One region of the Micromonospora sp. NPDC049529 genome, then DNA from elsewhere that is predicted to be linked to it. Evidence: riboswitches for the same ligand, from Rfam matches in the RefSeq annotation. Region 1 holds a riboswitch; each other region holds the start of a gene.
What was found. A riboswitch is a leader RNA that binds a small molecule or an ion and turns the genes downstream of it on or off. The one in region 1 is predicted to bind cobalamin.
Positions count from the first base shown of each region.

Region 1 (6,902 bases):
GCCTCGGGGCTAAGCGGCTGCGGGTTGCCCCCGTCGGGCAGGTGCCGACGGCACTGCTGCAACGCGGCCGCTCGCCGCTGCTGCTGGTCCGGCGCCTCGGTCTCGTCGACCTCGTCGGACTGCGAACCCGAGTTGCCGTTCAGGGCATGTGATTCCGCTTCCGCTTCGAGATCGATTCCGTTGTCCTTCATGCACAGGTTGAACTCGTCCCGATCGGCGGCCGGGGCTAATGTTGGCGTTGCCGAGCCGGATAGCGAGGCCACCTCGCGAGCGGGTTCCCCACCGGTGCAACCGCCGGCTACCAGGACCGCCGTCAACATGGCGGGCACCATCCATTGTCGTCGCATGATTTCTCCCAGTCAGGAGGATGTCGATTGTCACCGACAGGTTTACGCGCCGACTGATATTGGTGGCGTAAGCGCTACTGCTTATCTCCTACTTACGACTGTTTCATGCACAATGGGGGCCGCAAGCGGAGATAGGAGTCGGATGCGCGTACTGATCGTGGAGGACGAGGACGTACTCGCCGAGGCGACCGCCGAAGGGCTGCGCCAACAGGCGATGGCGGTCGACACCTGCGGGGACGGCGCGGCCGCCCTGGAATTGATCAGCATCAACCGGTACGACGTGGTCGTCCTCGACCGCGACCTGCCCGTCGTCCACGGGGACGACGTCTGCCAGGCGATCGTCGCCTCCGGCGGCGAGGCCAGGGTGATCATGCTGACCGCCTCGGTCGAGCTGGACGACCGGGTGTACGGACTCAATATCGGCGCGGACGACTACCTGACCAAGCCATTCGCCCTCGCCGAACTCATTGCCCGGGTCCAGGCCCTGGGCCGGCGTGCCCGCCCCGCACTTCCCCCGGTGTTGCGCCGGGCCGGTATCGAACTCGACGTACCCCGGCACCAGGTGTTCCGGGACGGCCGGTTCATCGCACTCTCCCGGAAGGAGTTCGCCGTACTGGAAGTCCTGATGCGGGCCGAGGGAGCCGCGGTCAGCGCCGAGGAACTATTGGAGAAGGCATGGGACGAGCACATCGATCCATTCACCAACGCGGTCCGGGTGACGATGATGACGCTACGCAAGAAACTCGGCAGCCCGTCGGTGATCGAGACCCTGGCCGGAGTCGGTTACCGGCTGGGCGCCTGACCCTGCCGCTGCTGCTCTCGCGCCGGCTCACCTTCAAGGGACACCTGGCCCTGCTCTGCGGCGGGATGTTCCTGCTCAGCGCGACCGTCCTGCTCGCGATCAACTACCTGCTGGTCCGCGCCGCCCTCCCGCCGGCCGTGGCCGAGGGCACCGCCGCCGGCCACACCGGACCCACCTCGATCGTCCGCCCGATCGAGGCCGAAACCGTCGCCGACTACCGGATCGACGTACTGAACACGCTGCTCGCCCAGTCGAGCGTCACGCTGGCCATCACCCTCCTGCTGGCGCTGCTGGTGGGCTGGATCGTGGCCAGTCGGATGCTCCGGCCGGTACGCGCGATCGCGGAGACCGCGCGGCGGCTCGGCGCCGACAACCTCGACCAACGGATCCGGATGCAGGGCCCCCGCGACGAGCTGACCGACCTCGCCGACACCTTCGACAAGATGCTGGACCGGCTCTCGGCCTCGTTCGACAGTCAGCGCCGGTTCGTGGCGAACGCCTCGCACGAACTGCGTACGCCGCTGGCCGCGCAACGCACGCTGGTCGAGGTCGCCATGGGGCGCGACGGCACCGACCCGTCCGTACGCGACCTGTGCGGGCGGCTGCTCGCGATGAACGTACGCATCGAGTCCATGATCGAGGGGCTGCTCGTGCTCGCCCGCAGCGACCGTGGGCTGGACGCCCGCGAGCCGGTCCGGCTCGACCAGGTGGCGGCCTCGGTGATCAACGCGCAACGCGGCCCGGCCGCCCGCGCCGGGCTGCGCATCCACAGCGAGTTGGCGCCGCAGCTGGTCGACGGGGAACGGGTGCTGCTGGAACGGCTGGTGACCAACCTGGTCGACAACGCCATCAAGTACAACCACCCGGGCGGCCAGGTCTGGCTGCGGGTCGGCGGCGGGACGGCACTGCGGGTCGGCAACACCGGCCCCTCGGTACCGGTCACCTCCACCTCGGAGCTGTTCGAACCGTTCCGGCAGCTGCGGCGCGGTCGGGACGGCTCCGGGCACGGGGTCGGTCTCGGGCTGTCGATCGTCGCCTCGATCGCCTGGGCGCACCGGGGCTCGGTCCACGCCGACGCCCGCGACGGCGGTGGCCTCGACGTCGTGGTCCAGCTCCCCCGGTCCGCGTCGGCGCCCGCCGCCCGACCGGACGACGGCCCCCGCCGGGCCACCGGATCCGCACCCGACCGGGACAGGTAGGAACCGACCCGCCACCCCGGCGGCCGATGAGCATTTTTGAAGAAGTATTCGGCGCCGGGGTGGTGCACCGTCCTACTGTGTCTCATCCGGCCGGGATGGGCAGCGGCTCGAAGGCGGGGCAGATGTACCGTCCGATTCTTGATCCGGTGGCCCACTCGGTGGCGTGGAGCGCGGCCGTGGCGGGTCTGCCGATCCTGACCCTCTTCGTCCTGCTCGGAGTGGTCCGGGTCAGGGCCTGGATCGCCGCGTGGGGCGCGCTCGTCGTCGCGCTCACGGTGGCCTGCCTGGCGTACGCGATGCCCGCCGGTCAGGCGGTGCTGGTCGCCGGCCAGGGGGCGGCCTTCGCCATCTTCCCGCTGGCCTGGACGTTCGTCACGGCCATCTGGATCTACCAGATGACGGTGGCGGTCGGCTCCTTCGACGTGCTGCGGCGCTCCTTCGCCCGGGTGAGCGACGACCGGCGGGTCCAGGCGCTGATCATCGCGTTCTGCTTCGGCTCCCTGCTGGAGGGCCTGGCCGGTCAGGGAACCCCGGTCGCCATCACCACCGTGATGCTGCTCGCGCTCGGCTTCCGGCCGATGATCGCGGCGATCGTCGCGTTGGTCGCCAACACCGTACCGGCCGCGTTCGGGCCGCTGGGGCTGCCGATCACCACCCTCGCCCGGGTCACCGACCTGCCGGCCACGGAGTTGGGGGCGATGGCGGGCCGCCAGGTGCCGGTGATCGCGGTGTTCGTACCGCTGCTCCTGATCTGGCTGGTCGACGGACGCCGCGGGCTGCGCGAGACCTGGCACCTCGCGGTGACCTGCGGGCTCACCTTCGGCCTGGCGCAGTTCCTGACCTCGAACTACCTGTCGATGGCCCTGGCCGACATCGTCGCCGCCCTGGTCAGCGCGGTGGCCGTGGCGGTCGCGGTACGCCGCTGGCCGCCGCGACGCGAACCCGCCGAACACCCCGACCGCACCGAGCGGGAACCGGACGGTGGCTCGCGGCCGTCGCCGGACACCCCGGTCGGTTCGCGGACGTCGCCGGACACCCCGGTCGGTGCCGGCGGATTACGGCCGGGGGCCGACGCCCGCCCGTCGGCGTCGACGGCCGTGCTCGCCGCACGCCCCGGCGTGGACGGGGCCGATTCGCCGGCCGACGTCTGGCGCGCCTACTCGCCGTACGTCACGATCGTCGTGATCTTCGCGCTCTCCCAGGTACCCGCGGTCTCCGGGCTGCTGAACCTGGTGACCGTGACCTTCCACTGGCCGGGTCTGCACCTGGAGACCGGCTCCGGGGCGCCGTCGACGATTCCGCTCTTCCGCCTCAACTGGTTGTCCTCGACCGGAACCCTGCTGGTGCTGGCCGGTCTGATCACCATGGCGCTGCTGCGCGTCGCGCCGCGTACGGCGGTGCGGGCCTACCGGGACACCCTGGTCGACCTGCGCTGGGCGATCCTCACTGTCTGCGGGCTGCTGGCGCTGGCCTTCGTCATGAACGCCAGCGGGCAGACGACCACGCTGGGAACCTGGCTGGCCGCGGCGGGCGGGTTCTTCGCCCTCCTCTCCCCCGTACTCGGCTGGCTCGGTGTCGCGCTCACCGGATCCGACACGTCCTCCAACTCGCTGTTCGGCGCTCTCCAGGTGAGCGCGGCGCAGCAGACCGGCCTCGACCCGGTGCTGGTGGCCGCCGCCAACGCCTCCGGTGGCGTGGTCGGCAAGATGATCTCCCTACAGAACCTCACCATCGCCGCGAGCGCGGTCGGGCTGCACGGCCGGGAGGGCGACCTGTTCCGCCGGACCTTCGGCTGGAGCCTCCTGCTGATCGCCGCGATGGCGCTGCTGGTCGGTCTCCAGGCGACCCCGGTCCTGTCCTGGATGGTGCCCTGACGGCGGTGGCGGTGGGCCAACCGCCGGGAGTGCTCCGCCGCCACGTGTCCTCGGCGACACACCAACACGACATCTGGTGTTCAGCAACCACGCTCCCCCCATATATAGTCCGTGACGCAACTGGTTCGGCCGGGCATCCAACCCGGCCGAGGCAAGAGGGAACCCGGTGCGAATCCGGGACTGCCCCGCAGCGGTGAGTGGGAACGACAGCCGTCACACAGCACTGGGAGACGCCCGGCCGACGCCGGGCACGCCCCCGGGAAGCGACGGCCGGTAGGGGGTCACGGGTTCCGTGGCCGCGCCCACGAGTCCGAAGACCTGCCAGTCGTGCCGCGCCCGGCCAACGGTGCGCGGCGGTCCGAGGCCGCGCGGGACGGCTGACGGCTGCGACGCACCCTCGGGTGCGTCTCCGCCTGCCTGCGCGCACTTCCGGACCTCGTCGGCGACGAGTACGAGGAGCGACAGGTGACGGTCACACAGGTGGTGGCGGATGGTACGACGACGGACGGCGGTTCACCGAGCGCGGGGCAGCGGCGTACCCCGATGCGGGTGCGCGAGCGCGACGGCGCACTGGAGCCGGTCGACGTGAACAAGATCGTCCGGGCGGTGCAGCGCTGGGCGGACGACCTGGACGACATCGACCCGACGCGGGTGGCGACCCGGACGATCAGCGGTCTCTACGACGGGGCGACCACCGCCGAACTGGACCGGTTGTCGATCCAGACCGCCGCCGAGATGATCGGCGAGGAGCCCCAGTACTCCCGGCTCGCCGCCCGGCTGCTCGCCGGCTACGTCGACAAGGAGGTACGCGAACGGGGCATCGCCTCGTTCAGCCAGGCGATCCGGCTCGGCCACGAACTCGGGCTGATCGGTGACGAGACGGCGCGGTTCGTCGCGGTCAACGCCCGCAAGCTCGACGACGCCATCGACCCCACCGCCGACCTGCGGTTCGAGTACTTCGGGCTGCGTACGGTGCACGACCGTTACCTGCTGCGCCACCCGACCGACCGGCTGGTGCTGGAGACACCGCAGTACTGGCTGCTCCGGGTCGCCTGCGGCCTGTCGCAGACCCCCGGCGAGGCGATCGGGTTCTACCGGCTGATGTCAACGCTTGCCTACCTGCCGAGTTCCCCGACGCTGTTCAACTCCGGCACCGCGCACACCCAGATGTCGTCCTGTTTCCTGGTCGACTCGCCCCGCGACGAACTCGACTCGATCTACGACCGGTACGCCCAGGTGGCGAAGCTGTCGAAGTTCGCCGGTGGGATCGGCATCGCCTGGTCGCGGGTCCGGTCCCGGGGCGCGCTGATCCGGGGCACGAACGGCCTGTCGAACGGGATCGTGCCGTGGCTGCGGACCCTGGACGCGAGCGTGGCGGCGGTCAACCAGGGCGGCCGGCGCAAGGGGGCGGCGTGCGTCTACCTGGAACCGTGGCACCCGGACATCGAGGAGTTCCTCGAACTGCGGGACAACACCGGTGAGGACGCCCGGCGTACGCACAACCTGAACCTGGCGAACTGGATCCCGGACGAGTTCATGCGGCGGGTCGAGGCCGACGAGGTCTGGTCGCTGTTCGACCCGGCCGAGGTGCCCGAACTGCCCGACCTGTGGGGGGACGAGTTCGACGCCGCGTACCGGTCCGCCGAGGCCGCCGGCCGGTTCGTCCGCCAGGTCAGGGCACGCGACCTGTACGGGCGGATGATGCGCACCCTGGCCCAGACCGGCAACGGGTGGATGACGTTCAAGGACCCGTCGAACCGGCTGTGCAACCAGACCGCTGAACCGGGCAACGTGGTGCACCTGTCGAACCTCTGCACCGAGATCGTCGAGGTCTCCGGCGACGGCGAGACGGCGGTCTGCAACCTCGGTTCGGTCAACCTGGCCGCGCACCTGGCCGGTGACGACGTCGACTGGGACCGGTTGCGCGAGACGGTTCGCACCGCCGTGGTCTTCCTCGACCGGGTGATCGACATCAACTACTACCCGAGCGCCGAGGCGGCGGCGAGCAACCCACGCTGGCGCCCGGTCGGGCTCGGGCTGATGGGGCTACAGGACGTCTTCTTCGCGCTCCGGCTGCCGTTCGACTCGCCCCGGGCGCGGGAGTTGTCGACCAGGATCTCCGAGGAGATCTACCTGACCGCCCTGGAAACCTCCGCCGGGCTCGCGCAACGGTTCGGCCCGCACCCGGCGTACGAGCAGACGCGGGCCGCCCGGGGGCAACTCCAACCCGACCTGTGGGGCGTGACCCCGACCCAGACCGAGCGCTGGGCCGCCGTACGGGACCGGGTCGCGGCGTACGGGCTGCGCAACTCGCTGCTGGTCGCGATCGCCCCGACGGCCACCATCGCCTCCATCGCCGGCTGCTACGAGTGCATCGAGCCGCAGGTGTCGAACCTGTTCAAGCGGGAGACCCTCTCCGGCGAGTTCCTCCAGATCAACACCGCTCTGGTCCGGGAGCTCAAGGCCCTGGGCCGGTGGACCGAGCAGGTCCGGACCGAGATCCGCCGCGCCGAGGGCTCGGTCCAGGGCATCGCGGCGCTGCCGGCCGACGTACGGGAGCTGTTCCGGACCGCGTGGGAACTGCCGCAGCGCTCCCTGATCGACCTCGCCGCCGCCCGCTCCCCCTACGTCGACCAGAGCCAGTCGCTGAACCTGTTCATGAGCGCACCGAACATCGGCA
Region 1 is NZ_JBVJHT010000035.1:6,645-13,546, forward strand. Features, by position in the region: gene ACZ6QQ_RS36045 (hypothetical protein) at 1-320, opposite strand, end outside; gene ACZ6QQ_RS36050 (response regulator transcription factor) at 490-1,149, shown strand; gene ACZ6QQ_RS36055 (sensor histidine kinase) at 1,215-2,348, shown strand; gene ACZ6QQ_RS36060 (L-lactate permease) at 2,471-4,222, shown strand; cobalamin riboswitch at 4,327-4,562, shown strand; gene ACZ6QQ_RS36065 (ribonucleoside-diphosphate reductase subunit alpha) at 4,766-6,902, shown strand, end outside.

Region 2 (6,902 bases), on a different contig from region 1:
TTCCTCGCCGTGGCCGAATCAGCCCTCTGAGCCCCGTCTCGGCGACTCTTCCATTTGGTCCGTTTTGGGAGTATAAAAGCGCGATCTGGCTTATGTTTCGAAGTGCCGCGTGACGCCGCACCTGAGCGACACGACCGAATCGACACTTCAAGGAAGCTGAGGCAAGACCCGTGCGCATTGGCAAAATTCTCATCGTCGGCACGGCCGCCATCGCGGCCGTAGGGCTCGCCGCCGCACCGGCTGCGGCGGCGCCCACCGCCGACACCGTCGTCACCTTCGACATCGAAGCCGGCACCCTGGACATCGTCGCGCCCGCCGCCGCCGACCTCGGCGGCGGCGCGCCCGGAACCGACATCACCGGACCGATCGGCCCGGTCACCGTCACCGACTCCCGCGCCTCGGCCGACGCCTCGTGGGAAGTCACCGTGACCTCGACCAACTTCACCACGGGCACGGGCACTCCCTCCGAGGTGATCCTGGCCACCGAGGTGGAGTACTGGTCGGGCCCGGCAACGGCGACCACGGGTGACGGCACGTTCACTCCCGGCCAGCCCACCGTGGCCGACGCGGAGCCGCTGGACAACGTCGTGCCGGTCATCGCCTTCACCCACACCGGCGGCACCGGAAACAACACCGCCACCTGGAACCCGACCCTGATCGTCCACGCACCGCTGGACAGCGAGGCCGGCACCTACACCGGGACGGTGACGCATTCGGTGGCGTAGCCGCCGGAGCCGGTCGGCACGCCACGTGTCCCTGGCGCTGCTGTGCCTCGCTGGCCTGGGCCTTCCCGCCCAGGCCAGCGCGGCCGAGCCGGACCCCGACCAGGGGAGAATCGGCATCCAGTTGCTGGAGGGGCCGGCCGACCGCCGCGCGGACCCACGCGCCCGGCGCTACATCGTGGACCACCTGCCGCCGGGCACCATCGTCAAGCGGCAGATGTTGGTGGCGAACAACACCGACGAACGGCAGAAGATCGAGCTCTACCCGGCCGCCGCGACGGTGGCGGACGCCCGGTTCCGGTTCGGTGAGGGACGCACGGCCAACGAACTGTCCTCCTGGATCTCGCTCGACCGCGAGACGGTGGAGCTGGAGCCGCACGGTGAGGCCCGCTTCCGAGCCACCATCGCCGTTCCGCCGAAGGCATCCAGGGGCGAACGGTACGCGGTGATCTGGGCCGCGATCTCCTCGGCGACCGATCCCGGTGCCAACGTCAACAAGATCCACAGGGTCGGCGTCAGAACTTATCTCGACATCGGCGTCGGTGGCGAGCCGCCGTCCGGTTTCAGTATCAACGAGATGATCCCGGCCCGGGACACCCTCGGCGTGCCCTCGGTACGCATCGCCGTGCGGAACACCGGCGAGCGCGCCCTGGACCTGACCGGCTCGGTAACTCTCTCCGACGGCCCCGCCGGCATGCGGGCCGGCCCGTTCGACGTGGTCGATGGGACAACGCTGGCACCGGGCGAGTCCGGGATGTTACTCGCGACTCTCCCCCGCGAGATACCCAACGGCCCCTGGCAGATCGACGTCGACCTGGAAAGCGGCCTGGTCAAACAGAGTGCGTCCGGAAGGATCACCTTCCCGGATCCGGGCGAGGTCGGCAAGCCGAGCTCGCCGCTGAGTCGCTTCGCCTCACCATGGATCCTGGCCGCTGCGGCACTCGCGGTGGGACTGATCCTGGTCGTCGGACTGACGTTCCTGATCCGCCGCTCGCGACGTCGCCGGGTCAAGGTACCGGTCTAGCCCGACCCGTACCCGGCCGTCAGCGCCAGTCAGCTGGCGGCCAGGATCACCGGCTGTGGCGCCGCGTAGAACTGCGCGTCGTCCGCATCCGAGGGCGCCGCCTGCGCCAGCCGCTCCACCGCGACGAAGCCGTTCGCGGCGTACACGAAACCGGGTCGCCAGGGCACGACCTCGTCGCCCGCGACGAGCGGAAAGCTCGACTTCTGTGCCCCGGTCATCGCATCCAGGGTGATCAACTCGTGGGCGTCGGTGAGCAGGTGCACCAACCCCGGCTGTAGGGCGACGATCCGCACCGGCGCCGGCCCGGTCCGCCGCCACAGCTCGGTCCCGGACCGGACCGAACGGGCCACCAGCTCGTTGCCGCTCGGGGTCAGCGCCACATCGCCGTCGAGCACCGCCTCGGCCGGGTCGAGCACCGGCACCGGCACCGGTTCGCCCCGGTCCAGCAGCCAACCACGGCTGTTGCCGGCGCTGGTCGTACGCATGGCCGAGCAGTTCGAACCGCCGTTGCCACAGCCGACCGGGACCAACCCCAACTCGGGTCCGGCGTCCTCCGGCCGCCACCGGTTGACCAGCCGACCGGTCTGGACGTCGTGGAACTCCGCCACCTGGGGAGCCGCGCAGGCGTCGACGGTGACGAGTTGACCGGCGGTGGTGGTGAGCGCACCGGCCCGGCAGGAACCGTCGATGTCGACCCGCCACAACTCGTGCCCGTCGGCCAGGTCGAGACCGCGCAGCCCGGATCCGCCGATCACCACCAGTACGGCCCGTCCGCTGCTCCCGGTCGCCGGAATCAGCCCGGCCGGGGTGTAGTTCGTGCCGGCTCCGGTGCGCCGCCCGTCGTACCCGTGTCCGGGGGGTGGGCCGTCGGCCCGCCACCTGATCCGGCCGGTACGGGCGTCCAGCGCGACCAGGTCGCCATCCGACCAGCGGCTGACCACGGTCGTCCCGACCGCCACGACGCCGATCAGCTCGGCCGGCCAGCGCCGGTACGACCAGTACGGGGTACGCCGGGTCCGGGCGTCGACCGGCTCGTCGGCGCGCACCTGGCGGGTGGTGGCGTAGATCCGCAGCCGACCGTCGACGATCAGCGGAGCGGAGGCGAGCGTGCCGACCACCCCGATCGCCGGGCGCACCGGAGCGGGATAACCGGTACGGGCGGTGGTGAGCACCTCGGTCGGAGCGAGCACCCGGTACGCGATCACCGCGACCGACGCCACGACCAGCACGGCCGCGATCACGATCACGGCCGGCCGGCGCCGACCCCACCTCCGGCCCCGCGATCGCATCCAGCACCTCCGCCGGGCACCCTACCGAGCCATGCCGGACCGATGCCTGTCAGGTCAGTCGGCAACGCCCCGTCCCGTGTCTCGGCGCCCCGTCCCGTGTCTCGGCCGACGGCGGTAGCCGCTGGGCGGCGCCTCCGGGGACGGGGCTGTGGCGGCCGGTCCCGATCAGGCCGCGGCGGCCGGGTCGCCCCGGTGGTCGCCGTCGGGCGAGGTAACCACGGCGGCCAGGTCGGCCAGGTCACGACGGAGCGCTCCCTCGACGGTACGAGCGGCCAGCCCGCCGAACACCAGCGCGAGCAGGCGCGCGTACGGCGCCGTCACGGCGCCCTCCTGGACCACGCTGACCGCGGTCCAGCCACGCCGACGGCGCCGCCCCTCGACCGGTGTGAAGGAGTACACGGTCCGGTAGTCGACGCCGACGCCGGACGAGCTGACCGTGAGCCGGTGCGGCGGACTCGCCTCGTCCACCCGGAACTCCTCGATCAGCTCGGTGCCGTCCGGCAGGCGGTGACTCTCCCGCCAGACCGTGCCGACCCGCATCGGGCCGGTGGTCAGCACCTCGATCCCGTTGATCGTCGAGAGCCAGTCGGACCGGCCGGGCAGGTCGGTGAAGACCTGCCACAGTTCCTCGGCGGACGCCTGCACGAGCCGGGTCACCGCTACCGTCGCCATCGCACCTCCCCAACCTCCACCGTACGGCGGGTGACCGACCATCCACGCGAACATTCGCGGAAGGCGACGAGAACGTGACGCGAGTGACGCCGGGAACCTGTCCTCGCCGTCCGCCGAGCCGGTGGCGCTAGGGTTCGTCCTGGCACAAACGTTGCGAGGTGCCCCGCGCGAGCGGGGAGAATCGGGAAGCCGGTGTGAATCCGGCACGGGCCCGCCGCGGTGACCGGGGAGCTGCCACCCACGCGTACGAGACGCGGCCACTGGCCCGAACAGGGCTGGGAAGGCGGGTGACCAGCGCAGATCCGGGAGTCCGAAGACCGGCCTCGCTGTCACCTGCCCCGTTCTCGGGGCACGAGCGCAGCGGGAGCCTGCCTTGGACACGGATCTTTACGAGGTCATCCACCGTCGCCGGGACGTACGCGGCCAGTTCACTGGAGCACCGATCGCCGACGAGGTGTTGGAGCGGGTACTGACGGCGGCGCACGCCGCGCCGAGCGTCGGGCTCTCCCAGCCGTGGGACTTCGTCCTGGTCCGGGATCCGGACCTGCGGCGGGAGTTCCACCGGCACGTGGAGCGGGAGCGGGACAGCTTCGCGGCCACCCTGGAGGGTGAGGCCGCGCGGCGGTTCGCCGGGATCAAAATCGACGGCGTACGCGAGTCGACCCTGTCGATCGTCGTCACGTACGACCCGGAGCGGGGTGGCCCGTCGGTGCTCGGCCGGCACGCGATCGCCGACGCCGGGCTCTACTCGGTCTGCCTGGCGATCCAGAACCTCTGGCTGGCGGCGAGTGCCGAACAGCTCGGGGTCGGCTGGGTCTCCTTCTACCGGGAGACGTTCCTGCGTGACCTGCTCGGCATCCCGGCCACCATCCGCCCGGTCGCCTGGCTCTGCCTGGGCCCGGTGACCCACTTCGAGCAGACGCCCGACCTGGAACGACACGGCTGGCGCCAACGCCGCCCCCTGTCGGCGGCGCTGCACCACGACCGCTGGCACCCGTCGGCCTGAACCTCTCCGTCGGGAACCGGTCGGCAGGGGCGAGCCGCCCTGCGGGCCGAGGTCGCCGCCCTGGAACAGCTCACCGCATCCGTACCGCCACCGACCCCGGCACGACCAGCTCAGACTCAGACTCGACCGATCCGGGGCGACCGTGAGCTGCCTGACCGCGCCGGGACTCTCACAGCGCGATTGGCAAAGTTTGCCTAAAAACCCCGGTTTGCCTGCGACAGCTAAACGTGGGTTTTTAGGCAAACTTTTACTGTCCGCAGACGCCCCACCTCGGCGCCGAAGCGCACGGACAGACCATGATCGACGCCCGCTGAGCTGTTCTGTTGACCGCCCCCACAACAGGTGAGCGCGCGTGGATCATGTGTTCACCCAGCCGTCAGCGACGGAAGGCACCTGACTTCGCCCCACCGACGAACGCCATCCAACCCGCCGACTCCACCACCAGCACCGGCCCAGCCACATCCTTCGAATCACGCACCCCGACAACCCCCACCAGGTTGTCCGCCACCTCAACGCACTGACCTTGATCATTCGAGCGACTGCTCTTGCGCCAGCGGGCTCCTGAAAGACTGCTCACGACTCATACTCCTTCGCCGCGCGCACGAACTCATCGCGCGATGCGGCCTCGTTCAGTGCTGACGCGGTGATGTCCTCGAAGGCAAGGGCGTACCGCGCGGTCTCGGCTGGCTTGTCCAGGTAGAGAGCACCGGTCAGGCCCTCCACGTAGATTGTCGTGGGTTCCTGGCGCTTCGGAAAGTCCATGATGGTAAATCCACCGACCATGGTGCCTCCGTGGATGCCGGCGCTGAACGGCAGCAGGCGGATGGATACGTTGGGCAGCTCGCTTGCCTCGGCCAGGCGCCGCAGCTGCCGGGCCATGATCTGCCCATCCCCGACGGGCCGACGAATGACCGCCTCGTCGAGCATCACGTCGAATACCGGCGCTTGCGGGTCGAGCCTGGTCAGCAGGCGGGCCCTGCTCATCCGCACCGCGACGCGCCGCTCAATCTCATCGGGTGACAACCCCAGCACGCTTCTCTTGAACACCGCTGTGGCGTACTCCCTGGTTTGCAGGACGCCGGAGACGAGATCGGTGTGGTACTCGCGGAGCTTGCTCGCGGCCTCTTCGAGACCGATGAACAGCTCGAACCAGGGCGGGATGTCCGCGTAGTCGTGCCACCAGCCCTTGGACTTGGTGTGCGGGGCGATGGCGGTGAGGGCGGTGGTGGTCTGCTCGTCGGCGCCGTACAGGTCGCACATGGCCTTGACGTCGACCGTACGGGCGGGCAGCTCGCCGCTCTCGAAGCGCCACAGCTTCGTCACCGACCACTCCAGCGCACGGGCGGCGTCCACCTGCGGCATACGCGCCTCGTGTTCGCGGAGCCGGCGCAGCTCCCGGCCGAGCTGTCGACGCGGGACGGTCGACCCGACAACGGACTCCGGCATGATGCTCCCCCCGGCCTGTGCATCGTCCACTCGTCCGGTCGTGCTGTCGGCAAAGACGATGCGCACTCGCCCGATGTCGGGCCTCGGCTATTCGTACCTATCTCTACCACATCCCCTGGTGACCATTGCGTCACCGAAACGGATCGAGGAAGCTTCGGGTTGTTCGAATAATCATCCGAAAAACGCCCGAACCGGGCGCGATTCGCCGTGCCCGACCACGGACGGGCAGGTCTGGAGGGTGTCATGCGCACAGCCGTGGCCGGTCAGTCCGATCCCGAGGATCCGGACGAAGAACAAGAGCCTTCCCCGTACGACAACCGGTCCGACCATCATGACGACAGGGAGAACCGCACCGGCGGTCGTACCGGGGTCAACCGGGGACCCGGCTGGCCGAGGCGGCGGATATGAGCATTCTTTCCCGCTACCTCTGGCCGGAGATCGTCCGCTTGGCACACAACGTCGTCACCGCGCACCGCGACGGGAAGATGTGCGAACGGTGTGCGGAGCCCGGCGACTGCCACCGCCTCCGGGGCGCGCTGATCGAGATCGGCACCTTCGACCCGCCACCCGGTACGCCGATCCGCCTCCTGCCCGGCCAGTGGTCACACTGCACGGGCCGCCATCCCGGCGAAACCGTCGACCTGCACGTCGCCAAGGTGCACATTGATCGGGCGCACCCGAACCACGAGGAGGTCTGGGTCACCGGGCACCTGCCGGAGTGTTCGTGGCAGTCCACCGAGCGG
Region 2 is NZ_JBVJHT010000001.1:553,714-560,615, reverse strand. Features, by position in the region: gene hisC (histidinol-phosphate transaminase) at 1-30, shown strand, start outside; gene ACZ6QQ_RS02635 (hypothetical protein) at 171-725, shown strand; gene ACZ6QQ_RS02630 (hypothetical protein) at 751-1,746, shown strand; gene ACZ6QQ_RS02625 (outer membrane protein assembly factor BamB family protein) at 1,776-2,993, opposite strand; gene ACZ6QQ_RS02620 (SRPBCC family protein) at 3,201-3,707, opposite strand; cobalamin riboswitch at 3,847-4,047, shown strand; gene bluB (5,6-dimethylbenzimidazole synthase) at 4,081-4,713, shown strand; gene ACZ6QQ_RS02610 (DUF397 domain-containing protein) at 5,090-5,290, opposite strand; gene ACZ6QQ_RS02605 (helix-turn-helix domain-containing protein) at 5,287-6,225, opposite strand; gene ACZ6QQ_RS02600 (hypothetical protein) at 6,564-6,902, shown strand, end outside.
Region 2: another riboswitch for cobalamin. It lies ahead of bluB (5,6-dimethylbenzimidazole synthase); the one in region 1 lies ahead of ACZ6QQ_RS36065 (ribonucleoside-diphosphate reductase subunit alpha).

Region 3 (6,902 bases), on a different contig from region 1:
CCTCCACCTCGTCGGCGGGCCAGCCGAGCCGGGCGCAGGCCAGCGAAACCGACGACGGGTGGGGCAGGACCCGTACCCGCTCGGGTCCGAGCAGCCGGGTCAGCGTGCCGCCGACGCCGAAGAACATCGGGTCACCACTGGCCAGTACGCAGACCGCCCGGCCGGCGTGGGCGTCGAGCAGACCGGGCAGCGCCGGCAGCATCGGCGACGGCCAGGCGATCCGTTCCGGACCGGCGGGGTCGTCTCCGCGAGCGGGGACCGGCGACGCGTCCGCCCCCGCGACGTCGGGCCGGGCGGACAGGTTGGTGGGGAGCAGGGCGAGTTGCCGCGAGCTGCCCAGTAGCACCTCGGCCGAACGGATCGCGGCGCGGGCCGGGCCGCTCAGTCCGGCCCAGCCGTCCGCGCCGATCCCGACCACGGTCACCACGTCCGTCGTCGCGGGCGAGCGCTGGTCAGACATTGCCGAGCACGCGGGTGACCCGGATCTCGATGACCACCCGCTCCGGGTTCGGCCTCGGCTGCCGGTAACGCTCGGCGTAGCGGCGTTCGGCGTCGGCCACCGACGCGGCGTCGTCGCGGATCACCGCGTGTCCTTCGAGGGTCGACCAGCGGCGGCCGTCGACCTGGCACACCGCGACCGGGCCACCGGTCGCCGCCAGGTGGACCACCTTGCGGGAGGTACGGGAGGAGATCACCCGGGCCAGACCGGTTCCGGGGTCGAAGGTGACACCGACGGGCACCACGTGCGGGGTGCCGTTGGGCCGAATGGTGGTGAGCGTGCACAGGTGCCGCTCCCGCCAGAACTGCCCGAGCGCACCATCGCCCGGCTCGATCCGGTGGTCCACCTTCCCGCCGGTCCGCTCCGTCATACCGTCTCCTCGCTGTGCTGATCCCCGCTGTGCTGATCCTGGCCGGTGACCGCCCCGGCCCGGTGGTGACGGTACGTGACCGGCTCGCCGGTCGGGGCGGCCACCGCCACCGTGGCCGTACCGTCGGTCTGCTTGCCGACCAGCAGGACCGGCTCGGCACCGGTGTCCCGTACGGCGCGCAGGGCGGCGGCCTCCGCCACGCTCGGCGTACCGACCGCCGCCTCGACCAGAGGCGACGGATGCGGCACCGGCTCGCCGGCCAGTTCCTCGGCCGGGTAGCCGAGCAGCGGCCAGCCCCGGCGGGCGGCCACCTCGACCAGGGCCGCGTCCACCGCTCGCCGGTCCACCGTCGCCAGCGCGGTCACCCGGTCCGGGTCCAGCCCGTACCCGGCGAGCGTCGCGCCGATCAGCGTGTCGAGGTCGTCGGCGCGCACCGTCGACCGGGCTCCGACGCCGACGACCAGCGGCCCGCCGACGATCAACGACACGCGGCCACCAGGTTGCGCGCCAGCGACGGCTGACCGGCCCAGTGCAGGTGCAGGTACGACGCGTGCACGCCCCCGGCGACGAAGCCCTCCGGGGCGGCGTCCCGCCAGGCCCAGGCCGGTGCGTGACCCGCGCGCGGGGTGATCGTGGTGCGGTGGAACTCGTGCCCGGTGACCCGGGTGCCGGTCGGCGCCAGCACGCTGTCGGTCAGCGCGACCGCGTCCCGGTAGCCGAGGGTGAGCTTGCCGGTCATCACCGCCTCGGCGTCCAACACCCCGCACATCGGGGCGCCGTCCAGGCTGCGGCAGAGCCAGAGCAGGCCGGCGCACTCGGCGGCGATCGGGGCGCCGGACGCGGCGAGCCGGGCCACCTCGGCGCGGAGCGGGGCGTTCGCGGTGAGCTGTTCGGCGTACACCTCGGGGAACCCGCCGCCGACGACCAGGGCGGCCGTGCCGGCGGGCAGCGCCTCGTCGTGCAGCGGGTCGACCACGGCCACCTCGGCACCGGCGGCGTGCAACAGTTCGGTGGTCTCGGCGTACCCGAAGCTGAAAGCCGGACCACCGGCGACCGCAACCACCGGGCGCGGTCCGGTCACCGCGACGGTCGGCGGCTCCCACGGCCGGGCGGCCAGCGGCGGCGCGCTGCGGGCCACCGCGAGTACGGCGTCCAGGTCGACACTCTCGGTGATCAGGCTGGCCAGCGCGGCGACCGATTCGAGCGCCTCGGCCCGCCGCTCCACCGCCGGCACCAGACCGAGGTGGCGGGACGGGGCGGCGATCACCGCGTGCCGGCGCAGCACTCCGAGCACCGGTGTGCCGACCTCGGCGCAGGCGTCCCGGAGCAGTTGCTCGTGCCGGTCGGAACCGACCCGGTTGAGCAGCACCCCGGCGATCCGGATCGCCCCGGTGGCCGCCGAGCCGAAGGACCGGAAGCCGTGCACCAGGGCGGCGACCGAGCGAGCCTGGGCGGAGGCGTCGACGACCAGCAGTACCGGGGCGTCGAGCAGGGCGGCCACGTGCGCCGTCGAGCCGAAGTCGCCGGCACCGACGCGCCCGTCGTACAGGCCCATCACACCCTCGACCACGGCGAGGTCGGCGCCGGTCGCGCCGTGCGCGAACAGCGGCCCGACCAGGTCCTCGCCGACCATGACCGGGTCCAGGTTGCGACCGGGCCGGCCGGCGGCGAGCGTGTGGTAGCCGGGGTCGATGTAGTCCGGCCCGACCTTGAACCCGGCCACCCGCACCCCGCGCGCGGCGTAGGCGGCCAGCAACCCGGTCGCGACCGTGGTCTTGCCGTGTCCGGAGGCGGGTGCCGCGACGACCAGTCGGGGAACCGTCACCACTCGATGCCCTGCTGGCCCTTGCGGCCGGCGTCCATCGGGTGCTTGACCTTGGTCATCTCGGTGACCAGGTCGGCGAGGTCGACCAGGTCCGGGTGGGCGTCCCGGCCGGTGATCACCACGTGCTGGTTGCCGGGCCGGTCGCGCAGGGTGGCGACCACGTCGGCGATGTCGATCCAGCCCCACTTGATCGGGTAGGTGAACTCGTCGAGCACGTAGAAGCGGTACGCCTCGGCGGCCAGGTCACGCTTGATCTGGGCCCAGCCCTCGGCCGCCTCGACGGCGTGGTCACGCTCGGTGCCGGGGCGCTGGATCCAGGACCAGCCCTCGCCCATCTTGTGCCAGACGACGCTGCCGCCCTGGCCGCTCTCGCCGAGCGTACGCAGGGCGGTCTCCTCGCCGACCTTCCACTTCGGGCTCTTCACGAACTGGAAGACGGCGATCGGCCAGCCCGCGCTCCAGGCCCGCAACGCCATCCCGAACGCGGCGGTCGACTTGCCCTTGCCCTGACCGGTGTGCACCGCCGTGACCGGCTGACGGCGCCGCTCCCGGGTGGTGAGGCCGTCGTCGGGTACCTGCTCCGGCTTGCCCTGAGGCACGTCAGGCCGCCTTTCCGAGAGTGTGCAGCGCGTCCAGCGGGACGCAGTCGGCGTCCAGCGCGGTGGCCAGCCGTCGGGCCAGGCCGAGCCGGATCGGTCCGGCCTCGCAGTCGACCACGACCGAGGCGATGTCGGCCAGCGACGGCACGACGGTCAACGGGTCCGGCCCGCTGGTCGCCCGGCCGTCGGTGACCACGACCAGCAGCGGCCGGCGCCGTGGGTCGCGACGCCGCTCGGACTCCAGGGTCCGGGCCGCCTGACGCAGCCCGGCGGCGAGCGGGGTACGGCCACCGGTGCGCAGTTCGGCCAGGCGCAGCACGCCGACCTCGTGGCTGGCGGTCGGTTCCAGCACCGTGCTCGCCCCGGTGCCCCGGAACGTGATCATGCCGATCTTGTCCCGCCGCTGGTAGGCGTCGCGCAGCAGCGACAGCACGGCGGTCTTGACCACCCGCATCCGGCGGCGCGCCGCCATCGATCCGGAGGCGTCGACCACGAAGAGCACCAGGTTCGCCTCCCGACCGACGTGCACCGCCTCGCGCAGGTCCGCAGGCGTGACCGTGCGGGCACCGCGTCGGGCCGTGGCCAGCAGGGTGGCGGGCAGGTGCAGGCTGGTCAGCCGGCCGGTCGGCAGCCGGGACCCGACCACCCGACCCCGCCGGGCGTACGCCGGGGAGCGGCGGCCGGTGTGCGCGCCGGTACCCCGTCCGCGTACGGCCAGGGCACGGGTCCGGTACGGGCTGGTCGCCGCGACCGCCGGCTGGTTTCCGGCGGACGGCTGTTCCTTCTGCTGCTCATCCGTCCGCTGCTCCGGCACCGGCTGCTCGTCCGGGCCGGTCTGCTCCGGTCCGGTGGCCGGCGGGGGCGACCCGTCGGGCCGGTCGGGCGTGTCCGGGCCACCGTCGGGGCCGCCCGGTGGCGGACCACCGGCTGGTGGCTCGGGCGGACCGTCGGACGGGCCGCCGTCGGGATCGTCGTCCGGTCCGGCCGGCGGTTCGGGCTCCGGATCGTCGTCGGCGGCGTGCTCGCGCAGCAGTTCCTCAAGCTTGTCCTGGTCGGCGCCGGGCGGGTCGAGCGGGTCCCGGCGGCGGCGGTGCGGCAGGGCGAGCCGGGCGGCGGCGGCCACGTCGTCGGCGGTCACCACGTCCCGGTCGTGCCAGGCGGCGAGCGCCACCGCCGTACGGGCCACCACGATGTCGGCGCGCAACCCGTCGACGCCGTAGCCGAGGCAGATGGCGGCGATCCGGTCCAGTTCGTGATCGGGCAGCCGTACCGAGGGCAGCCGTCGGCGGGCGACCGCGATCCGCCCGGCGAGTACGGCGTCCTCGTCGACCCAGCGCGCCGCGAAGCCCACCGGATCCGTCTCGTACGCGAGCCGCCGGCGGACCACCTCGGCCCGGGGTGCCGTCTCGCGGGGCGCGGTCACCGCGACCACCAGCCCGAACCGGTCCACGAGTTGGGGACGGGGTTCGCCCTCCTCCGGGTTCATCGTGCCTACGAGCAGGAACCGGGCGGCGTGCTTGACCGACACCCCGTCCCGTTCGACGTGTGCCCGACCCATGGCGGCGGCGTCGAGCAGCAGGTCGACCAGGTGGTCCGGCAGCAGGTTCACCTCGTCGACGTAGAGCACTCCCCGGTGGGCGGCGGCGAGCAGCCCCGGTTCGTACGCCTTGATCCCGTCGGCCAGGGCGCGTTGCAGGTCGAGGGTGCCGACGACCCGGTCCTCGGTGGCGCCGACCGGCAGCTCGACCAGGGTGGCGCGGCGCCGCTGGCCGCCCGCCCCCGGTTCGTGCGGGCCGTCCGGGCAGTCGGTGTCGGGGTTGGCCGGGTCGCAGGCGAACCGGCAGCCGGGCACCACGTCGACGTCGGGCAGCAGGGCCGCGAGGGCCCGGACGATGGTCGACTTGGCGGTGCCCTTCTCGCCCCGGACCAGCACTCCGCCGATCGCCGGGGAGACCGCGTTGAGCAGCAGGGCAAGTCGCAGTTCGGCCAGACCGACGACGGCGGAGAACGGGTACGGCGGGGTCATCGCCCGCTCAGGCGTGCAGCCATGCTCAAGTCCCTTCCGCGGGTATCCACGCCCGCGTGTGGCTGGGTGTCACCGAGCGGTCGGAGTCTCCTGACTCCCGGATCGACGCTTCCCCCCGACCTTCCGGCCGCTCGGCCGTGGCCCGTACGTGAGAGGTCACTCCCCGGTCACAGTGGCGGGACCGCCCCGGATTCGCACCGGGTTCCTCCGCGCACCGCTCGTGCAGGCCATGCTGTCCCACGGACCGCTCCGTCGTCAACGTGACCGCTCCGACCGCGCCCCGGCGGACCTGCGGGTGGGCGCGTCCGTCGGCGCCGGTATCGGGAAGATCACCCCACGGGTACGGTGCCCGGACGGCTCGGCCGCCGGAGCACTAGATTGACGTGGTGGCGGCTGAGGCGGCGGGGCTGGAGCGGGCCCGGCAGATCGCGGACGAGGTGCTGCTGCCGGCCGCGCTCTCGGTCGACCGGGCCGAACGGGTGCCGACCAGCCAACTCGACCTGCTCGCCGCCGAGGGCTTCTACGGTGTGGCGGCCGGTGGTCGGGACACCACCGTCGACCTCGGTGCCCTGGTCGAGACGTTCGCGAGCGGCTGCCTGGCCACCACCTTCGTCTGGTTGCAGCATCACGGCGCGGTGCGCGCGGCGGCGAGCAGTGAGCGCCCGGGTGTGCGGGAGACCTGGCTGGGACCGCTGAGCCGGGGTGAACGCCGGTCCGGCATCGCCCTGGCCGGGCTGCGTCCCGGTCCGGCCCCACTGCGGGTACGCCGCACCGACGACGGTTACCTGCTCGACGGCACCGCCCCGTGGGTCACCGGCTGGGGTCTGGTCGACACCCTGTACCTGGCCGCCCGCGACGAGGACGACCTGATCCACTATTTCCTGCTCGACGCCACCCCGGCCCGTGGCCTCACCGTGCACACGCTCGCGCTGGTGGCGGTCAACGCGAGCCGTACGGTCGACGTCGTCTTCACCGGGCACCGGGTGCCGGCCGAGCGGCTGGTCGCCACCGAGCCGTACGCCGAGTGGGCCCGTACCGACGCGTCCGGTTCGGCGTTGAACGGGTTCCTGGCGCTCGGGGTGGCGAACCGCTGCCTGCGGTTGCTCGGGCCGGGGCCGCTGGACGCCGTACTCGAATCCTGTCGCGCGGACCTGGTCGCCGCCGAGCCGGGCGATGTCCCGGCGGCCCGTGCCGCTGCTGCGGAGCTCGCCCTGCGGGCCGCTGCGGCGCTGGCCGTGAGCACCGGCAGTCGTGCGGTGCGCACCGACCAGCATGCCCAGCGCCTGGTCCGGGAGGCAACGTTCCTGCTGGTCTTCGGCTCACGGCCGGCGATCCGGGACGCCCTGCTGCACCGGCTCACCGGGTACGCAGCGAGCTGCTAGTGCCGTGACCACGATCCTTGGCCGGGTCCGGTGACACGCCGACCGGCGTTCGTGGGGTTGGTGGTGTCCGGCGCCAGGCTGTCGGGATGGCAGCACCTGTTCGGGCGCGCAGCTCAGGATGACGAGGCGTCCTGGACACAGTAAGGCCACCCGCACCGGCTCCCCGCAGCACCTGCTCGGTGCCCGGCCCGCCGGCGAACT
Region 3 is NZ_JBVJHT010000020.1:5,149-12,050, reverse strand. Features, by position in the region: gene cbiE (precorrin-6y C5,15-methyltransferase (decarboxylating) subunit CbiE) at 1-460, opposite strand, end outside; gene ACZ6QQ_RS29335 (PPOX class F420-dependent oxidoreductase) at 453-869, opposite strand; gene ACZ6QQ_RS29330 (cobalamin biosynthesis protein) at 866-1,357, opposite strand; gene ACZ6QQ_RS29325 (cobyrinate a,c-diamide synthase) at 1,348-2,697, opposite strand; gene cobO (cob(I)yrinic acid a,c-diamide adenosyltransferase) at 2,691-3,293, opposite strand; gene ACZ6QQ_RS29315 (VWA domain-containing protein) at 3,295-5,319, opposite strand; cobalamin riboswitch at 5,403-5,527, opposite strand; gene ACZ6QQ_RS29310 (acyl-CoA dehydrogenase family protein) at 5,706-6,701, shown strand.
Region 3: another riboswitch for cobalamin. It lies ahead of ACZ6QQ_RS29315 (VWA domain-containing protein); the one in region 1 lies ahead of ACZ6QQ_RS36065 (ribonucleoside-diphosphate reductase subunit alpha).

Region 4 (6,902 bases), on a different contig from region 1:
TGTCGAGGTGGTTGGTCGGCTCGTCCAGCAGCAGCAACTCGGGTTCCTGGGTGAACGCGCGGGCGAGTTGCACCCGCTGCCGTTCGCCGCCGGAGAGGGTGTGCCAGCGTCGCCCCGCGAACCCGGTCAGGTCGACCCGGTCCAGTGCGGCGTACGCGGCGGCCAGGTCGGCGGCGCCCTCACCCCACCACGAGCGCCGGTGCGGGGTACGGCCGAGCAGGACCACGTCCAGCACGGTCAGGTCCAGGTCGGTGTCGGCGTGCTGCTCGACCAGCGCCAGCCGCCGGGCCAGGTCACGCCGGTCCAGCCCGGTGAGCTCGTCCCCGCCGAGCAGCACCCGGCCCCGGTCGGGGGTGGTGAGCCGGGCGATCAGGCGCAGCAGCGTGGTCTTCCCGGAGCCGTTCGGCCCGAGCAGCCCGACCAGTGTGCCGGTCGGCACCGCACACGACACCCCGTCGACGATCAGGGTGCCCTTGACCGACCAACTCAACCCGGCGGCGGTGAGCATCAGCCGCGTACCTCCCGGCGGCGCATCAGCACGATGAAGGCGGGCACCCCGAGCAGGGCGGTGAGCACCCCGACCGGCAGTTCCCGTGGTTCGAACAGCGTCCGGGCGGCGGTGTCGACCCAGATCAGGAAGACGGCGCCGACCAGCACCGTCACCGGCAGCAGGCGGCGGTGGTCCGGCCCGGTGAAGTAGCGCACGGCGTGCGGCAGGATCAGCCCGACGAAACCGATCGCCCCGCTGATGCCGACCAGGGTGCCGGTGAGCAGGGCCGCGCAGACCAGCAGCAACCAGCGGACCCCGGTGACGTTGACGCCGAGGGTGGCGGCGGCGTCCTCGCCGAACGCGAAGGCGTTGAGCGTACGGGCGTGCCACAGGACGAGCAGCAGGGTCACCGCGAGGGCGGCGCAGCCGTACGCCAGTGGGGTCCAGGCGGCTCGGGCGAGCGAGCCGGAGAGCCAGAACGTGATCTCCTGGGTGGCGTGCGGCTCCGCCTGCCAGATGATGACGAACGAGGTGACCGCGGCGCAGAACTGGCCGATCGCCACCCCGGCGAGGATCATCCGGGTCGGTGCCAGCCGGGCACGTTGGCTGGCCAGCCCGAGCACGATCGCGAACGCCCCGATCGCGCCGACGAACGCCCCGGTGGAGACGGCCCAGACTCCGGCGCCGAACCCGGCGACGACCACCAGCACCGCGCCCAGTGACGCGCCGGAGGAGATACCCAGCAGGTAGGGGTCGGCCAGCGAGTTTCGGGTCAGGGTCTGCATCACCGCGCCGACGGCGGCGAGCCCGGCCCCGACCACCGCCGCGGTGAGCACCCGGGGCAGGCGAAGCTGCCAGACGATGTGGTCCCGCAGCAGGGGCACGTCCGATCCGACCAGCCCCAGGTGGTCCCCGATCACCGACCAGACCGTACCCAGCGACAGGTCCGCCGGTCCGATGGTGACCGCCACCCCGGTCGACAGGACCAGGGCGGCGGTCAGACCGAACAGCAGCCCCGCGTAACCGGCGGCACCGGTCCGACCGGCGCCGCCGGCACCGGGGACGGTCACGTCGGGCCGCCGGTACGCGGTCACGCTCAGCCGCCGGTACGCGGTGCCACGGCGGCGAGCCCGTTCGCCAGCCCCTCGATCGCGGTGACGTTGCGGATCCCGGCGGAGGTGGCGGAGAAGGGGATGGTGACGAACCGCTTGTCCCGTACCGCCGGCAGGTCCCGCAGGGTCGGACTCTTCTCCAGGTGGGCCTGCTTCTGCGCGGCCGGGCTCCACTCGGCGTCGATCAGCACGATCACGTCCGGGTTCCGCTCGACGACGGCCTCCCAGCTGATGTCACCCCAGCTGCCGGTGACGTCGGCGAAGACGTTCCGGGCCCCCACCGCTGACATGATCATGCCGGGGGCGCCGCAGCAGGCACCCGCGCTCGGTGCGTCCGTACCGTCGTCCCACCAGAAGACCGAGGCACCGGCGCGCGGCTTCGCGGCGGCCGCCGAGATCCGGGCCCGCTGGGCATCGACCAGGGCGGTGGCCCGGTCCGGCACCCCGAAGATCGTGGCGACCTCGCGGATCTCGTCGAACACGTTGTCGACGGTCAGCGTCGCCGGCCTGGAGTCCGCCGGGCAGCCGGCCGGGGAGAGGTAACTGCCGATCCCGAGGGTCCGCAGGGCGCCCCGGTCACCGGCACCCTCCTCGCCGAAGGCGCTGGCGAACGAGCCGTAGACGAAGTCCGGCCCGACCTCCAGCAGCTTCTCCTTCGACGGGTACTCCTTCGCCAGCACCGGCACGGCGCGGTACGCGTCGGCGTACTCCGGCAGGATGGCGTCGTCCAGGTAGGCCGTACCGATCAGCCGGTCGCCCAGGCCGAGCGCGAGCATGATCTCGGTGGCCGCCTGGTTCATCGTCACGACCTTGGTCGGTACGGCGGTGACGGTGACGTCGAATCCGCAGTTCCTCAGGGTCACCGGCCCGGTCGACGCCGACCCGGCGACATCCGTACCCGGGGAGTCGCCGCCGCCTCCGCAGCCGGCGGCGAGCGCCGCCCCGGCGACCAGGGCGACGATGGCCGGCGCGAGCACGCGTCGGCGGGACTGCGGTCGGGATGCGCGCACACGCATGGGGACCACCTCTCCAGCACCTCGTGGATGGGTCTGTTCGGTGCCGTGGCCGGTCTCCTGGCTGACGGGTGACACGCCGTCGGTCAACCTTCCCGGGCGGCTGCCCAGTGGTTGCCCGGTCCGTCGCCGCGCGTGGTGCGCGTCGGCGTCCGGGCCCAGACCAACGACTTCCCGATCACAGTGGCGAGGGCCGCTCCGGTTTCGCACCGGTCTTCCCGAGCACCACGGCAGCGTCACGCTAGCGTCGGCGCCCGTTCGTCGCCATTCGCAGCGACGATTCTCACGGCGTAGACGAGCCTGGATCGGCTCCGGTGATCTGGTCGCTCCGGCTCCGGCGCCGCACCGTGATCGGTATGTTGATTCGGTGCGGCAGCCGCAGTCGGACAAGGGGGTGACCTGGGAAGAACTCTTCTTCGACCTGGCCTTCGTCTTCGCGGTCACCCAGATCACCGCCGAACTGTTCGCCAACCACGACCTGCTGGGCGTGGCCCGGGCGCTCATCCTGTTCATCTCGATGTACTGGGCCTGGGTCGGTGTCACGATCTACGCCAACCAGCGCGACATCGGCAACGTCCGCGACCGGGTGGTCATCTTCACCCTCGGCTTCGGCAATCTCGTCCTGGCCCTCGCCATCCCCGGCGCCTTCGACGACCGGGGCCTGCTCTACGGCGTCAGCTACCTGATCATCCGGGTGCTGCTCGCCGGGTTCGCCCTCAACAACTTCCGGGAGTGGCGGAGCTTCTTCATCGGCCCGTACGGGGTCGGCGCGATCATTTCCGGTCCGCTGCTGCTGATCGGCGGAATCGCGGACGGCGACACCCGGATCGTGCTGTGGGGGATCGCCTCCGCGATCGACATCTTCAGCCCGCTGGTGCTGCGCCGGCAACTGGCGAAGTTCCGGGTCCGGCCGGTGCACTACACCCACCGCTACGGGCTGCTGCTCATCCTCGTCCTCGGCGAGTCCGTGGTGCAGGTCGGCGCGGTCGCGTCCAGCCTGCCGCTGACCTGGCCCCGGATGATCGCCGTCGCCGGCTCGTACGCGCTGGCCTGCGGGCTCTGGTGGGCCTACTTCATCCACGGTCTCTGGGCGTTCCGTCGCGCCGTGGTCCAGTCCGAGGGGCACAGCGACGTACGCCGGTCGATCCTGCTCTACGCGCACCTGGGCTTCAGTTGCGGGATCATCGTCGTCTCGGTAGGTCTGGCCGAGGTGGTCCGGTCACCGCTGGCCGGAATGAGGATGGGCGACGCCGCCCTGCTCTACGGCGGATCCGCGCTCTTCCTGGGCACCTTCGCCTACACCCAGTGGCGGCTGCACCGGACCGTGGCCTGGCGCCGGCTGCTCGCCGCCGGTGCCTGTCTGGTCTTCTTTCCCGTCGCCACGTTCATCCCCGCCTTGGCCGCGCTGGTCACCCTGGCCGGGGTGATCATCGTGGTGAACGTGGTGGAGCAGGAGATCCTGCGTCGGCACGGCGCGGGCCGGTTCTCCGGCATCGGCCCGTACCGCCCGGACGGAGCCGACGTCGAGGAAGTCGAGGTGAAAGCCGAGGTCGACGCCGGCTCGGGTGCCGGGGTGCGGATCGGGCCGGGGCGGGAGGTCGACACCACCGACAACGGGCCGATCGTGAGCGACTGACCGCGCCGCCGCTGCTGCCCGGCGCCCCGCTACCGCGTACCGGTCAGGCCGAGCCCGCCGAGCAGGTGGTCGAGCCGGTCGTTCTCGGTGCGCAGGAAGTCGCCGAACGAGTCACCGTCGAGGTAGGCGTCGGTCCAGCCGTACCGCTCCAGGGCGGTGCGCCACTGGGCCGAGTCGTGCAACCGGGCGACCGCGTCCCGCATCGCCGCCACGTCCCGCGCCGCCAGTCCGGGCGGTGCGACGATGCCCCGCCAGTTGCTGAACAGCACGTCGACCCCCTCCTCACGCAGGGTCGGGGCGAGGATGCCGGGGATCCGGTGCTCACTGGTGACGGCGAGCACCCGCAACTGCCCGGAGTTGATCTGGTCGGCGTACTCGCTGAGGCCGGAGACACCGAACGCGACCTGGTGGTGCAGGATCGCCGCGAGCAGGTCACCGCCGCCGTCGTACTGCTGGTAGGAGACCTGTCGGGGCGGGATGCCGACGGCGTCCGCGACCAGCATCGGGGCCAGGTGGTCCGGGCCGCCGGCCGAGGACCCGCCGCCGACCGGTACGGCGGCCGGGTTCGCCCGCCAGGCCGCGACCAGCTCGGCCAGATCCCGGTACGGTGACTCGCGCGTCACCACCACGATCGCCGGCTCCTCGATCAGCCGGGCGATCGGCGTGGTGTCCTGGAGCGTCACCGGGGCGGTCCCGGCGTACTGGCTGCCGACCACCCCGAGTCCCATCAGCATCATCAGCCTGCCGTTGCCGCGCTCGTAACCGAGCCGGCGCAGGCCGACCACGCCCCCGCCACCGGGCAGGTTGAACACCTCCACGCCCCGGACGATCCCGGCGTCGTCGAGCGCCTTGGCGGCGATCCGCGCGGTCACGTCGTAGCCGCTGCCCGGCGCGTTCGGCACCAGCACCCGCAGCTCGGACAGGTTGTCGCCGGGCCGTCCGACGCCGCAGCCCGGTACGCCGACCAGCAGCAGGGCGAGGCCGATCGCGACCGAGCGGGTCAGTCGTCGCATTTCGTTCCTCCTCTGCCGGTTTCTCCCGCCTCGGGGCTGTCCGGTGCTGGTACCTGACGCCCGGTGGAGGTACCTGACGATCCTGCTCGTCCGGCGGCCGGTTGTCACCAGCCCGGCCTCGGGTAGTTTGCGGTTGACGTCGGCGTCGCTGCGGCGGACGCTTCCCAGCACACCCGTCCCCGTCCGGCGTACCCGACCCGGCATCGGGTGGATGCCGACCCCGGTGCAGGAGCGGCTGCCGACCCCCGGCGGAGGAGGAGCGATGCGTCAGCGGATGTCCCTGGCCGGTCAGTTCCTGCTGCTCCAGCTCGGCATCGTGCTGCTGGTGGTCGGCGCGGTCGCGGCCGTGTCGATCGCCGAGTCCGACGCGGCTTTCCGCCGGGAGGAGGGCGCCCGGCTGCGCTCGGTGGGGGAGAACGCGGCGATCAACCGGACCGTACGGCTGGGGCTCGGCGACCCGGTCGGGCAGGAGGCACTGGCCTCGGTGGCGGAGAGCGCGCGAGCGGTCTCCGGTGCCTCGTACGTGCTGATCGCCGACGCCACCGGCAAGCTCGTCACCGGCCCGGACGCGGGCACCCCCGCAGTGCTCGGCACCAGCGACGGGCTCGCCGGCCGGTCCTGGGTCGGTGTGGTCGACGACGGCTCCAAGGCGCTGGTCGCGCACGTGCCGGTCCTCGACGAACGGGACGGCACCTTCCTCGGCCTGATCGTCGTCGGCGACGTCTACCCCACCCTGCCCGAGCAGCTCGCCGCCGGGTTCACCAACCTGCTCACGTACCTGCTGCTCGGCGGGGCGCTCGGGGTGGCCGGGTCACTGCTGCTGGCCCGCCGGGTCAAGCGCCAGACACTGGGCCTGGAACCGGACGAGATCACCGGCCTGGTCGAGCACCGGGAGGCGATGCTGCACGGCATCAAGGAGGGTGTGCTCGGCACCGACGCCGCCGACCGGGTCACCCTGGTCAACGACGAGGCCGTACGCCTGCTCGGCCTGCCCGCCTCGCCGGTCGGGCAGTCGCTGCACGCCCAGCCGATGGAACCCCGGCTGCGCGACGTACTCACCGGGCGGGTCAGCGGGGTGGACCAGATAGTGCTCAGCGACGACCGGGTGCTGGTGCTCAACCGCCGGCCGGTGCTGGTCCGGGGGCGCCGGGTCGGCTCGGTGACCACGCTGCGGGACCGGACCGAGCTGACCGCGCTGCGCCGCGAGCTCGACGTCAGCCGGCACACCACCGACACGCTGCGGGCCCAGGCGCACGAGTTCAGCAACCGGCTGCACACCATCGCCGGGCTGGTCGAGCTGGGCGAGCACGAGGAGGTGGTCCGGTACATCACCCGGGCCAGCCAGGTGCACGAGGCGCTCAACCGGGACGTGACCAGCCTGATCCGGGATCCCGCGCTGGCCGCGCTGCTGATCGCGAAGGCGAGTCTCGCCGCCGAGCAGGGCGTGCAGTTGGTGATCACCGCCGACTCGGACCTGCCGGTGGTCGACGAGCGGCTCGCCGGTGACCTGGTCACGGTGATCGGCAACCTGATCGACAACGCGTTGGACGCGATCGGGCCCGGTGGCCGGGTGGAGGCGGGGGTACGGGTGCACGACGGCGAGGTCCACGTGACGGTCAGCGACTCCGGTCCGGGCGT
Region 4 is NZ_JBVJHT010000018.1:4,428-11,329, reverse strand. Features, by position in the region: gene ACZ6QQ_RS27755 (ABC transporter ATP-binding protein) at 1-508, opposite strand, end outside; gene ACZ6QQ_RS27750 (FecCD family ABC transporter permease) at 508-1,584, opposite strand; gene ACZ6QQ_RS27745 (ABC transporter substrate-binding protein) at 1,587-2,618, opposite strand; cobalamin riboswitch at 2,649-2,860, opposite strand; gene ACZ6QQ_RS27740 (low temperature requirement protein A) at 2,983-4,251, shown strand; gene ACZ6QQ_RS27735 (tripartite tricarboxylate transporter substrate binding protein) at 4,281-5,264, opposite strand; gene ACZ6QQ_RS27730 (sensor histidine kinase) at 5,527-6,902, shown strand, end outside.
Region 4: another riboswitch for cobalamin. It lies ahead of ACZ6QQ_RS27745 (ABC transporter substrate-binding protein); the one in region 1 lies ahead of ACZ6QQ_RS36065 (ribonucleoside-diphosphate reductase subunit alpha).